DNA from 3 places in the Pseudomonas sp. S2_H01 genome. Region 1 is predicted to be linked to each of the others. Evidence: riboswitches for the same ligand, from Rfam matches in the RefSeq annotation. Region 1 holds a riboswitch; each other region holds the start of a gene.
What was found. A riboswitch is a leader RNA that binds a small molecule or an ion and turns the genes downstream of it on or off. The one in region 1 is predicted to bind cobalamin.
Positions count from the first base shown of each region.

Region 2: another riboswitch for cobalamin. It lies ahead of AB4N84_RS26595 (ABC transporter substrate-binding protein); the one in region 1 lies ahead of cobW (cobalamin biosynthesis protein CobW).
Region 3: another riboswitch for cobalamin. It lies ahead of cobO (cob(I)yrinic acid a,c-diamide adenosyltransferase); the one in region 1 lies ahead of cobW (cobalamin biosynthesis protein CobW).

Region 1 covers NZ_CP162756.1:6,101,751-6,105,022, forward strand. Annotated here, with positions in the region: gene cobN (cobaltochelatase subunit CobN) at 1-727, opposite strand, end outside; gene cobW (cobalamin biosynthesis protein CobW) at 731-1,810, opposite strand; cobalamin riboswitch at 1,945-2,160, opposite strand; gene AB4N84_RS27240 (IclR family transcriptional regulator) at 2,751-3,272, opposite strand, start outside.
Region 2 covers NZ_CP162756.1:5,959,867-5,963,138, reverse strand. Annotated here, with positions in the region: gene AB4N84_RS26600 (FecCD family ABC transporter permease) at 1-883, opposite strand, end outside; gene AB4N84_RS26595 (ABC transporter substrate-binding protein) at 889-1,902, opposite strand; cobalamin riboswitch at 2,045-2,242, opposite strand; gene AB4N84_RS26590 (aspartate/glutamate racemase family protein) at 2,295-3,023, opposite strand; gene AB4N84_RS26585 (NCS1 family nucleobase:cation symporter-1) at 3,047-3,272, opposite strand, start outside.
Region 3 covers NZ_CP162756.1:4,036,257-4,039,528, forward strand. Annotated here, with positions in the region: gene AB4N84_RS18110 (PQQ-dependent sugar dehydrogenase) at 1-1,015, opposite strand, end outside; cobalamin riboswitch at 1,167-1,384, shown strand; gene cobO (cob(I)yrinic acid a,c-diamide adenosyltransferase) at 1,497-2,108, shown strand; gene AB4N84_RS18120 (cobyrinate a,c-diamide synthase) at 2,105-3,272, shown strand, end outside.

The DNA.
Region 1 (3,272 bases):
CTTTCAGGCTGGCAACGGCGATGGGCAGCGGGTTCAAGCCTTGCGCCAACAACCGCTCGCAGAAGACATCAATGAAACCGGTGTTGGCCGCCTGCAGGTGCGAGCGGTAAAACAACACCGCCGCCACCGGGTGATCCGTACGCCAGTCGGCTTGCCAGTCAGCCACACCGGCCTGGGCCTTGGTCGGGTGATAAATCGCCGTGCGCGGCAACGTCTGTGGCTCATCCCACGCATAATCGCGCGCCAGCCACCGACTGGCGATGCACCGGAACAACGCCAGCGCATTCTGCTTGCCGCCCTGGCGCAAGTAATGCCAGAGCCGGTCCCGGTCTTCGGCGGGCTCAGTGCTCAGGTCGCTGAGCTCTGGATCAGGGCGATCGTCGCCGGGGACCAGAATCAGTTTCACACCCTTCGCCGCCAGTTCCACCAGTCGCTCGACGCCGTAACGCCAGTAACCGATGCCGCCGTGCAAGGAAATGAGAATGACCTTGGCATGACGCAGCACTTCATCGACGTAAAGGTCCACCGACGCATGGTTCTGCACCTGCATGGGGTTGGCCAGACGCAGGCTGGGGTAATCGTCCGGCAATTGCTGCGCGGTTTCCGCGAGCAACGCCAGATGGGAATCGCCGCTGCACAGAATCACCAGCTCGGCGGGGGTTTGCCCAAGGTCAGCGATGCTGTCGTCGGGGACAAAGCCACCGGGCTGGGTGCGCAGCAGGTGCATGGCTTAGCCTTTGATCTCGGCCGACGTGACGGCAGCGCGCAACTGGGCCTCAAGCACGTCCGCGTCGAGTGCCTGGCCAATCAGCACCAGATGGGTCAGACGCTCTTCGTCGGCCTTCCAGGCGCGGTCGAAGTGCTTGTCGAACCGGGTGCCGACGCCCTGCACCAACAAACGCATCGGTTTGCCGGGAATCGCGGCGAACCCTTTGACGCGCAGAATGCCGTGCTGAACGACCGCCTGGGTCAAGGCGTCGAGCAGCAGCGCTTCATCGGCTTGCGGCAGCGAGATGGAAATCGAATCGAACGCGTCATGGTCGTGATCGTCGTGGTCATCGCCCTCGTGATGATCGTGGTGCGTCTTGCGCCCGTCGATGTGCAGCTCGGACTCGGCGCCCAGACCCAACAGGACGCTGATGGGCAACTGGCCCTTGCTGGCTTCGATGACTTTCACGGCAGGCGGCAGTTCTTCGGCAACTTCAGCGCGCACCGCGGCCAATGCGTGAGCGTCGAGCATGTCGGCCTTGTTGAGAATGACCAGGTCGGCGCTCGCCAGTTGGTCGGCGAACAGCTCGTGCAACGGGGACTCGTGGTCCAGGTTCGGATCGAGTTTGCGCTGCGCATCGACCTGATCCGGAAATGCCGCGAACGTACCCGCAACGACGGCCGGGCTGTCGACCACGGTGATGACGGCGTCAACGGTGCAGGCGTTGCGGATCTCAGGCCACTGGAAGGCTTGAACCAGCGGTTTTGGCAGAGCAAGGCCGGAGGTTTCGATGAGGATATGGTCCAGATCACCACGGCGGGCAACCAGTTCCTGCATCACCGGGAAGAACTCTTCCTGGACGGTGCAGCACAGGCAGCCGTTGGCGAGTTCATAGACGCGACCGTTGGCTTCTTCTTCGGTGCAGCCGATGGTGCATTGCTTGAGGATTTCGCCGTCGATGCCCAGCTCGCCGAACTCGTTGACGATCACCGCGATACGGCGCCCTTCGGCGTTGTCGAGCATGTGACGCAACAGGGTGGTTTTGCCCGAACCGAGAAAACCGGTGACGATGGTGACAGGAAGTTTGGCCAGTGTTTTCATCGGATGCCCTATGGCGTAGCGGCGGGCAAGCAGGACGAGAACCGCGCAGCCGTCGAGGTCGACAGGCTCGCCATTCGATTCGCCACCGGATCACCCCGCCCGGTTGTAATGAGAATTCGCAGGGCCTTGCTCAAAGCAGGCCCGTCTTCGAGGCAGGTCTCCTGGCTCACGGCGGCGAAGTGGCTGACACGATCGTCAGGCCGCTCGCGTTCATCACGCCTTCCCGCTCGCGCAGTGGCTGTGCAATGAACATGACCGTTTACAGTTGCGGGGGCAGCTGCGGCATGTACCGCATTCCCTTCTTAGCGCCGGTGTCAGGAAACCCGAGCCGGCGAACCTCAAGTGCGCAAGGCTACGCAGTGGTCAGGCGAAGGTCAACGAGCAAACGGTGTACGTGGGGGCATTTTTCAGCCTGCACCCAAGTCCCGTTTTGCAGTGTTTGGACCATTGATGTCGAAGAGCAAAATCACCAGCAGAACAGAATCAGGGAGATCAGGGCGACGCGAGACCTGTAGGAGCGTGGTTTGTGTCTGGGCCGCATCCCGCGATCTGACGGGAACCGGCAGCCAACCCTGTGAATGCGTTCTGCCTGACACTGCCAAAGGAATTTAGTTTTGCTACTGCTTAGCAGCAGATCGTCGGACAAGCCGGACTCCTACGCCTTCGGCAGAATCAAGAGCACAGCGGACATCCATGAATCTAGTGATCGTTCCCACGCTCCGCGTGGTCACGCAGCGATCGACGCTCCGCGTCAACGGGCACGCTGGGTGTCCTGGTAGGCCTGAAATCTGTGGGAGTCAGCTTGCTGACGAATGCGGAGGATCATTCACCGTAGAGGTATCTGGCCCACCACCTTCCACGGAATGCCGCCCAGACCAATCGCGTTCTCACAGGTCATGCAGTTGCCGTAAATCCTGCGAACGGCAAATCCCGACAGCCATCAACGAAAACCACCCGCCCGCTGACTCCAACCCGCGCTGGAGATGGCATGCGCCGTGTGAATCAGCGAAGGACCAAAGGCTTTGCGCGCGTCCTGGAAACTCCAGCGGCTGGCCGGTACCGAGATGTTGATTGCACCCAACGGCGTGCCACCCGCATCGACAATCGGCGCTGCCAGGCTGATGTCTCCCAGAAAATACTCACCCTCAATGCTGCTGTAACCCTCTTCCCGGGCCTCGGCGATGGTGTCGAGTAAAGCGTCCAGATCGGTGATCGTGGCGTGCGTGTGCATCGGGCGCGGCATCGCGCGAAGCAAATCGGCGCAAGCCTGGGGGTCGAGTCGGGACAGGTACGCTCGCCCCGACGCAGTGCAATACATCGGCAGGCTCAGTCCCAACGGCATCGGAATCATCACCTGATTGTGGCTGGGGAAACGCGCGACGAAGACCATCTCGTGCCCGTCCGGCTCGGACAGGTTGCAGCTTTCGTGGCATTCCCGGTTGAGTTGATGCAGGTACGGCGA
Region 2 (3,272 bases), 140 kb from region 1:
CGCTCAAGGCACTCAGCGGCAGCAGACGGCCATGGCGGACGCCCGTGACCATGCGCACGGCGTGGGGGACGACCAGCCCGACAAACCCGATCGAACCGACGATGGACACCATGACGGCGGTAATCAGTGCGGTGGTCGCGATAAGTGAGGCCTGCACCCGGCGCACGGGAATGCCGAGGGACGCCGCCGAGTCGGCGCCAAAGGTGAACGCGTCCAGTGAGCGGCGATGCCACAAGCAAACCACCAGGCCGAATAGCACAACGGGCACCGCCAGGCTCACCGACGACCAGCGCACGCCGCTGAGGTTGCCGAGCAGCCAGAACAGGATGCCGCGCGCCTGTTCGGCGTTGGCGGAGCGGGTGATCAGAAAGGACGTGAGGGCGTTGAACAACTGTGAGCCGGCAATGCCCGCCAGGATGATCTGTCCGGCCGCCGTCTGGCCGCGAGAGGCGCGGGCAAGCAAGGCCACCAGTGCAAAGGCGGCCATTGCGCCGGCGAAGGCACCGGTGGAGAGGGAAATCGCCCCGGCGCCCACACCGATGATTGCCACCAGGACAGCGCCGGTGGAGGCACCCGCCGATATGCCCAGCAGATAAGGGTCGGCCAGCGGATTGCGCAGCAGCGATTGCAGCACCACGCCGGAAATCGCCAGCCCTGCGCCACACGCCGCCGCGACGATGGCGCGGGTCAGGCGGTAGTTCCAGACGATACCTTCATCGATGGGGTCTACCAGGTAACCGGCTGCCCACAGCTTGTTTGCCAACACCTGAGCGATGACAGGCAGGCTGATCGACGTCTCGCCAATCGCGACGCCCGCCATGATCGCCAGGCACAGCACGGCGCTGACCCACAGGCCGTGGCCCAGCAATCGACCCACACGCATACGGTTCATGGCGCAGGAGTGGCGCTTTGAACGGCAGCGCCGAGTTGCTCGATGCCGTCGAACAGCCGCACACTGGATTCCATCGCGCTGGCGTCCATGATCACGATGCGATCGTGCTTCACCGCGTCCATGTTGCGCGTCACCGGATCGGATGTGAGAAACGCCAGTTTCTTCTCATGATCGTCGGCCGGGAAACGGCGACGATCCATCCGAGCGATCACCAGGATGGTCGGGTTGGCCTTGGCGATGGTTTCCCAGCCGACGGTGGGCCACTCTTCATCGGAATCAATGACATTGCGCATGCCCAGCGTGTCGAGCATGAAATTGGGAATGCCCTTGCGGCCCGCGACAAAAGGATCGGAGTTGAGGTCAGGGCTGGAGAACCAGAACACCGCCGAAACGTTGTGGCTGCCTTGGGTTTTCGCCTGTTCGACGGCCTTGGCCAGACGCGCCTGATAGCCCGTGATCAGCTGTTGGCCGCGATCCTGCACGTCGAAGATCATGGCCAGTTGAGCCAGGGTCTTGTACAGCGTCTCGACTTTAAAGGCCGCCAGGCGCGTGCCATCGGCGCCGACCCGATTGTTCTTGCCCTCACAGTCGGAAGGCAGGATGTAGGTCGGGATGTTCAGGTCGTGAAACTGTTGTCGGGTGCCGACCGCGCCTTGAGGGCCGACCATCCACTCGAACTGCACCGGGACGAAATCCGGGCGTTTGCCGGTCACGGACTCGAAGCTGGGCGTGTTGTCGGCCAAACGGGCAATGTGGTCGTTGGCGTCCTTGAATTGAGGCAGTACGTCGTTGAACCACAACGATGTGCCGATCACCTGTTGGCTGAGGCCCAAGGCGTAAAGCATTTCCGTTGCGGCCTGGCCAATGGTCACGGTTTTTTGCGGTGGCTGGGCGAACGTCAGCGGCACGCCGCAATTGTCGACCGTCAGCGGGTACTGCGTTGACGCGGCGAGGAGGGGGCTCGAGAGCATCAGACCGGTGAGCAACAACGAAAGGCGGCGCAGCGACATGAGCGGGATCTCCAGTAAACCTGATGGCCGAAAGGGCAGGTACTGGAAAGCACATCCCGGCTCGCCGCTGAAAAGACAGGGCAAGTGCAGATCACGCCAACGAAGGCGCGCACGGGTGTCCTTCCCGGACACCCCGCCGGTGAATGATTGACGCTTGCCGGCAGGTCTCCTGACTGGCGCGTCCTCGCCAGGCTTCAGCCTTCCCGGGCTGACCCAGTGGCATTCTTGAAGCAGGGCTCAGCGCCTACAGTTGCGGGGACAGTTCCATTTGAGCCTGACAGAGCAGGGCTCGTGGATTCCCTATTAATTCCGAGTGGAAACCGGCGGCGGGGATACTAAACGATTCGCTGGCGTGAGGCGAATGCACCGCCGATCTATCGCTCAACGACCCTTCAATCCTGCAGACGAAACGGCCAGCCAACGACTTTCTTCGGCCGCGGTGTGGCGTAAGTGCGGACTTTCGAGGTCTTGAGGCCCAGACGCACCAGCGATTCGGCCAGTGCCACGGCCGCCGTCACGCCGTCGACCACCGGAACGCCGGCGCGGTCGCGAATCATCTGGTCCAGGCCGGCCATCCCGCCGCAGCCCAGGCAGATCACTTCGGCTTTATCTCGCGTGACCGCTTCAACCGCCTGTTCGGCGATGGCTTCCAGGGCGCGGTCCGGCTTTTCCTCCAATTCCAGCACGCTCATGCCGCTGGCGCGTACCGAGGCGCAACGCTCGAAGACACCCGCCAGTTTCAACCGGTCTTCGATCAACGGCACCGCCCGATCCAGCGTGGTCACCACCGAGTACTTGTGGCCCAACAGCATCGCCAGGCTCGCAGCCGCCTCGGTGATGTCCACCACGGGCACTTCCAGCAGCTCCTGCAGGCCTTCGCGCCCGTGCTCGCCATAGCCGGCCTGAATCACCGCATCGTAGGGCTGGTCGTAGGACAGCACCCGGTCCATCACCGCGATGGCCGCCAGGTAGCTTTCGAAGTTGCCTTCCACCGACTCCGCACCGAAGCGCGGCGTCAGCCCGATGATTTCCGTTCCGGGCGAGGCAACGCTGCGGGCCTGCTCGGCGATGGTCTGAGTCATCGATTCGGTGGTGTTCACGTTGACGATCAAAATACGCATGGGTGGACGTCTCTCGCTTGCGATCAATGCTGGGTGTTTTGCACGGCAATGGCCTGGCCACTGACGTCTTTGAAGGTCTTGCGCCGGTCGGCCAGCAACAGGTACAGCGCTGCGCCAATGGCGGCGCCCATCAGCCAGGAGAACGGCGACACCGAATCAAAGGCCGGGACCAGCGCGGTAATCGTGGAAATGATTGCCGCCGGAATAAACGCCCAGACGGCACGCAGGTTGACCCCGCGTGAATAGTGG
Region 3 (3,272 bases), 2.1 Mb from region 1:
GGGGACCCACCGCGAAGTCAGGCGCAATGGCCTTCTGCACCAGCTCCGGATTCTGCGGAGACACCCGAATGTCCACGTGCTGGCCGTAATAACTGAAGGGCCAGCCATAGAATGCACCGTCTTGAACAGAGGTCACGTAGTCAGGCACCAGATCGCTGCCGATCTCGTCCCGCTCGTTGACGGCGGTCCATAACTTGCCGGTGCTCGGGTCCCAATCCATGCCGTTGGGATTGCGCAGGCCCGAGGCAAAGATGCGGTGGTTGCCGGTCGCGGCGTCGACTTCCCAGATCGCCGCGCGGCCTTCTTCCGCGTCGAGCCCGTTTTCGCCGACATTGCTGTTTGAGCCCACGGTCACGTACAACTTGCTGCCGTCCTTGCTGGCGATGACGTTCTTGGTCCAGTGGTGGTTGATCGTGCCGCCCGGCAAATCCGTGACTTTCAGCGGTTCGCCCTTGATCGACGTCTCGCCCGGTTCGTAGTTGAAGCGCAACAGGCGGTCAGTGTCGGCGACATAGAAGTTGTTGCCGACCAGGGTCATGCCAAACGGCGAATTGAGGTGATCGATGAACACGGTGCGGGTTTCGGCAACGCCGTCGTGGTCCTTGTCGCGCAGCAGGGTGATGCGGTTGGCGCTCGGAACGCCTGCGCCGGCCCGCCCCATGACTTTCTTCATGACCCAGCCGCGAATGCCCTTGCCGTCGTCAGGCTTGGGCGGGGCGTTGGTTTCCGCCACCAGCACGTCGCCATTGGGCAACACATACAGCCAGCGAGGGTGATCGAGGTTCTCCGCGAACGCCGCGACCTGTGTGCCGGGTGCCGCGACCGGTTTGGCGCCCGCCGGCCAGCCAACGGCCGGGGCGATGTTCACGGTAGGGATCAGGGTCTTGTTCGGTTCGGGGAGCTTGGGCGAAGGGCCGGTGCCGTCCGAAACCTGCAACCTTGACGACTCGCCGCATGCGGCGAGCCCTGCGGCGACCAACAGTAAAACCACCATCTGGGGTCTGAGTTTGAACATGATCGATCTCCGCTTGCTCGCAGTGAGGCATCTGGCAGTCATGCATAGGCATGTATAGGAATAGAGACGTGGCTGAGCGGTGGGTTCAACCGCTCACTCAATTGCTGCATGGCGTGCCGCTTTGATTGACGCTCTGGAGTCAACCCTCTAACCTTCGCCGATTGTTTCAGGTGCCCGCGACCACGGTCGTTCAACAGGGTGAAACAGGGAAGCCGGTGCGCGCATTTCACGCTCAATCCCGGCGCTGCCTCCGCAACGGTAAATGAGTAAGGTCACGCACGATGCCACTGTGTTCATGGAACATGGGAAGGCGCGTGGCTTGTGTTTCAACTCATGAGTCCGGAGACCGGCCTGATCCATTCAAACAGCATCACGGAGGGCGATGCTCTGCGCAGGCTCGGGCGTTTAGCGCCCGGCGCCTGCTGTCAGTCTTTGCCTGTGCCCTCCGTTTGCCACACTTGCCCTCAAGCGGAGAGCTGAGATGAGCGAATCCCCCGAACGTGACGAACGCCACCTGGCGCGCATGCTGCGCAAAAAGGCGGTGATGGACGAGCGCATTGCCAGCGCCCCGAATGAATGTGGCCTGCTGTTGGTGTTGACCGGCAACGGCAAGGGCAAAAGCAGTTCCGCCTTCGGCATGCTGGCGCGGGCGATGGGCCACGGCATGCAGTGCGGCGTGGTGCAGTTCATCAAAGGTCGCAATGCCACGGGCGAAGAACTGTTCTTCCGCCGCTTTCCCGAGCAAGTGCGTTATCACGTGATGGGCGAGGGTTTTACCTGGGAAACGCAGGATCGCCAGCGCGACATCGCCGCCGCCGAAGCCGCCTGGGTCGTCACCCGGCAGATGCTCAAGGACCCGAGCATCGGTCTGGTGGTCCTCGACGAACTGAACATTGCCCTCAAGCACGGTTACCTCGACCTGGAGCAGGTCCTCAGCGACCTGCAAGCGCGCCCGCCCATGCAGCATGTGGTGATCACTGGCCGTGGCGCCAAGCAGGAGTTGATCGACCTTTCCGACACCGTGTCCGACATCGGCGTGGTGAAGCATGCGTTCCAGGCCGGTATCAAGGCGCAGAAGGGCATCGAATTGTGAGTGAGCGTCAGCCTCGGCAATGCCCGGCGGTGTTGATCGCCGCGCCTGCGTCCGGTCAGGGCAAAACCACGGTCACCGCGGCACTGGCGCGGCTGCATCGCAATCAGGGTCGTAAGGTTCGTGTCTTCAAATGCGGACCGGATTTTCTGGACCCGATGATTCTCGAGCGCGCCAGCGGCAACCCGGTGTACCAACTGGACATGTGGATGGTCGGCGAAGACGAGAGCCGTCGTCTGCTGTGGGAAGCGGCCGCCGACGCTGACCTGATTCTCATCGAAGGGGTCATGGGGCTGTTTGACGGCACCCCGTCCAGCGCTGACCTGGCCAGGCACTTCGGCGTGCCGGTGCTGGGCGTGATCGATGGCACGGCCATGGCGCAAACTTTCGGCGCGCTGGCGCTGGGGTTGGCGCGTTATCAACCGGATTTGCCGTTCGCCGGTGTGCTGGCCAATCGGGTCGGGACAGTGCGTCACGCACAACTGCTCGAAGGCAGCCTGACCGAAGGCTTGCGCTGGTATGGCGCACTGTCGCGGGAAACCGGCATCGAACTGCCAAGCCGCCATTTGGGGTTGGTGCAGGCCAGTGAGCTGAACGATCTGGACGTGCGTCTGGACGCTGCCGCCGATGCGCTGGCCAGCACCTGTGATGCGACGCTGCCGCCTGCCGTGACGTTCTCGGCGCCTGATTTCGTGCAGGCCGAGCCCTTGCTGGCGGGCGTGCGCATCGCCATTGCCCATGACGAAGCCTTCGCGTTCACCTACGGCGCCAGCCTTGATGTGCTGCGTGCGATGGGGGCTGAACTGTCGTTCTTTTCGCCGATTCGGGACACGCAGATCCCTGACGCTCACAGCCTGTATCTCCCCGGCGGATACCCCGAATTGCACCATGTGGCGCTGGGGCAGAACGTCCCGATGCTCGACGCGATCCGTGCCCATCACGCCGCAGGCAAACCGTTGCTCGCCGAGTGTGGCGGCATGCTGTACCTGCTGAATGCGCTGACCGATGTCGATGGCCAACGGGCGAAACTGGTGGGTTTGCTCGACGGCGAGGCGGTGATGCAGAAACGTCTGGCGGCCTTGGCGTTGCAAGCGGTGGAACTGCCGGAAGGCACGCTGCGTGGGCACACCTATCACCACTCGCTGACCAGCACCGAACTGACCCCGA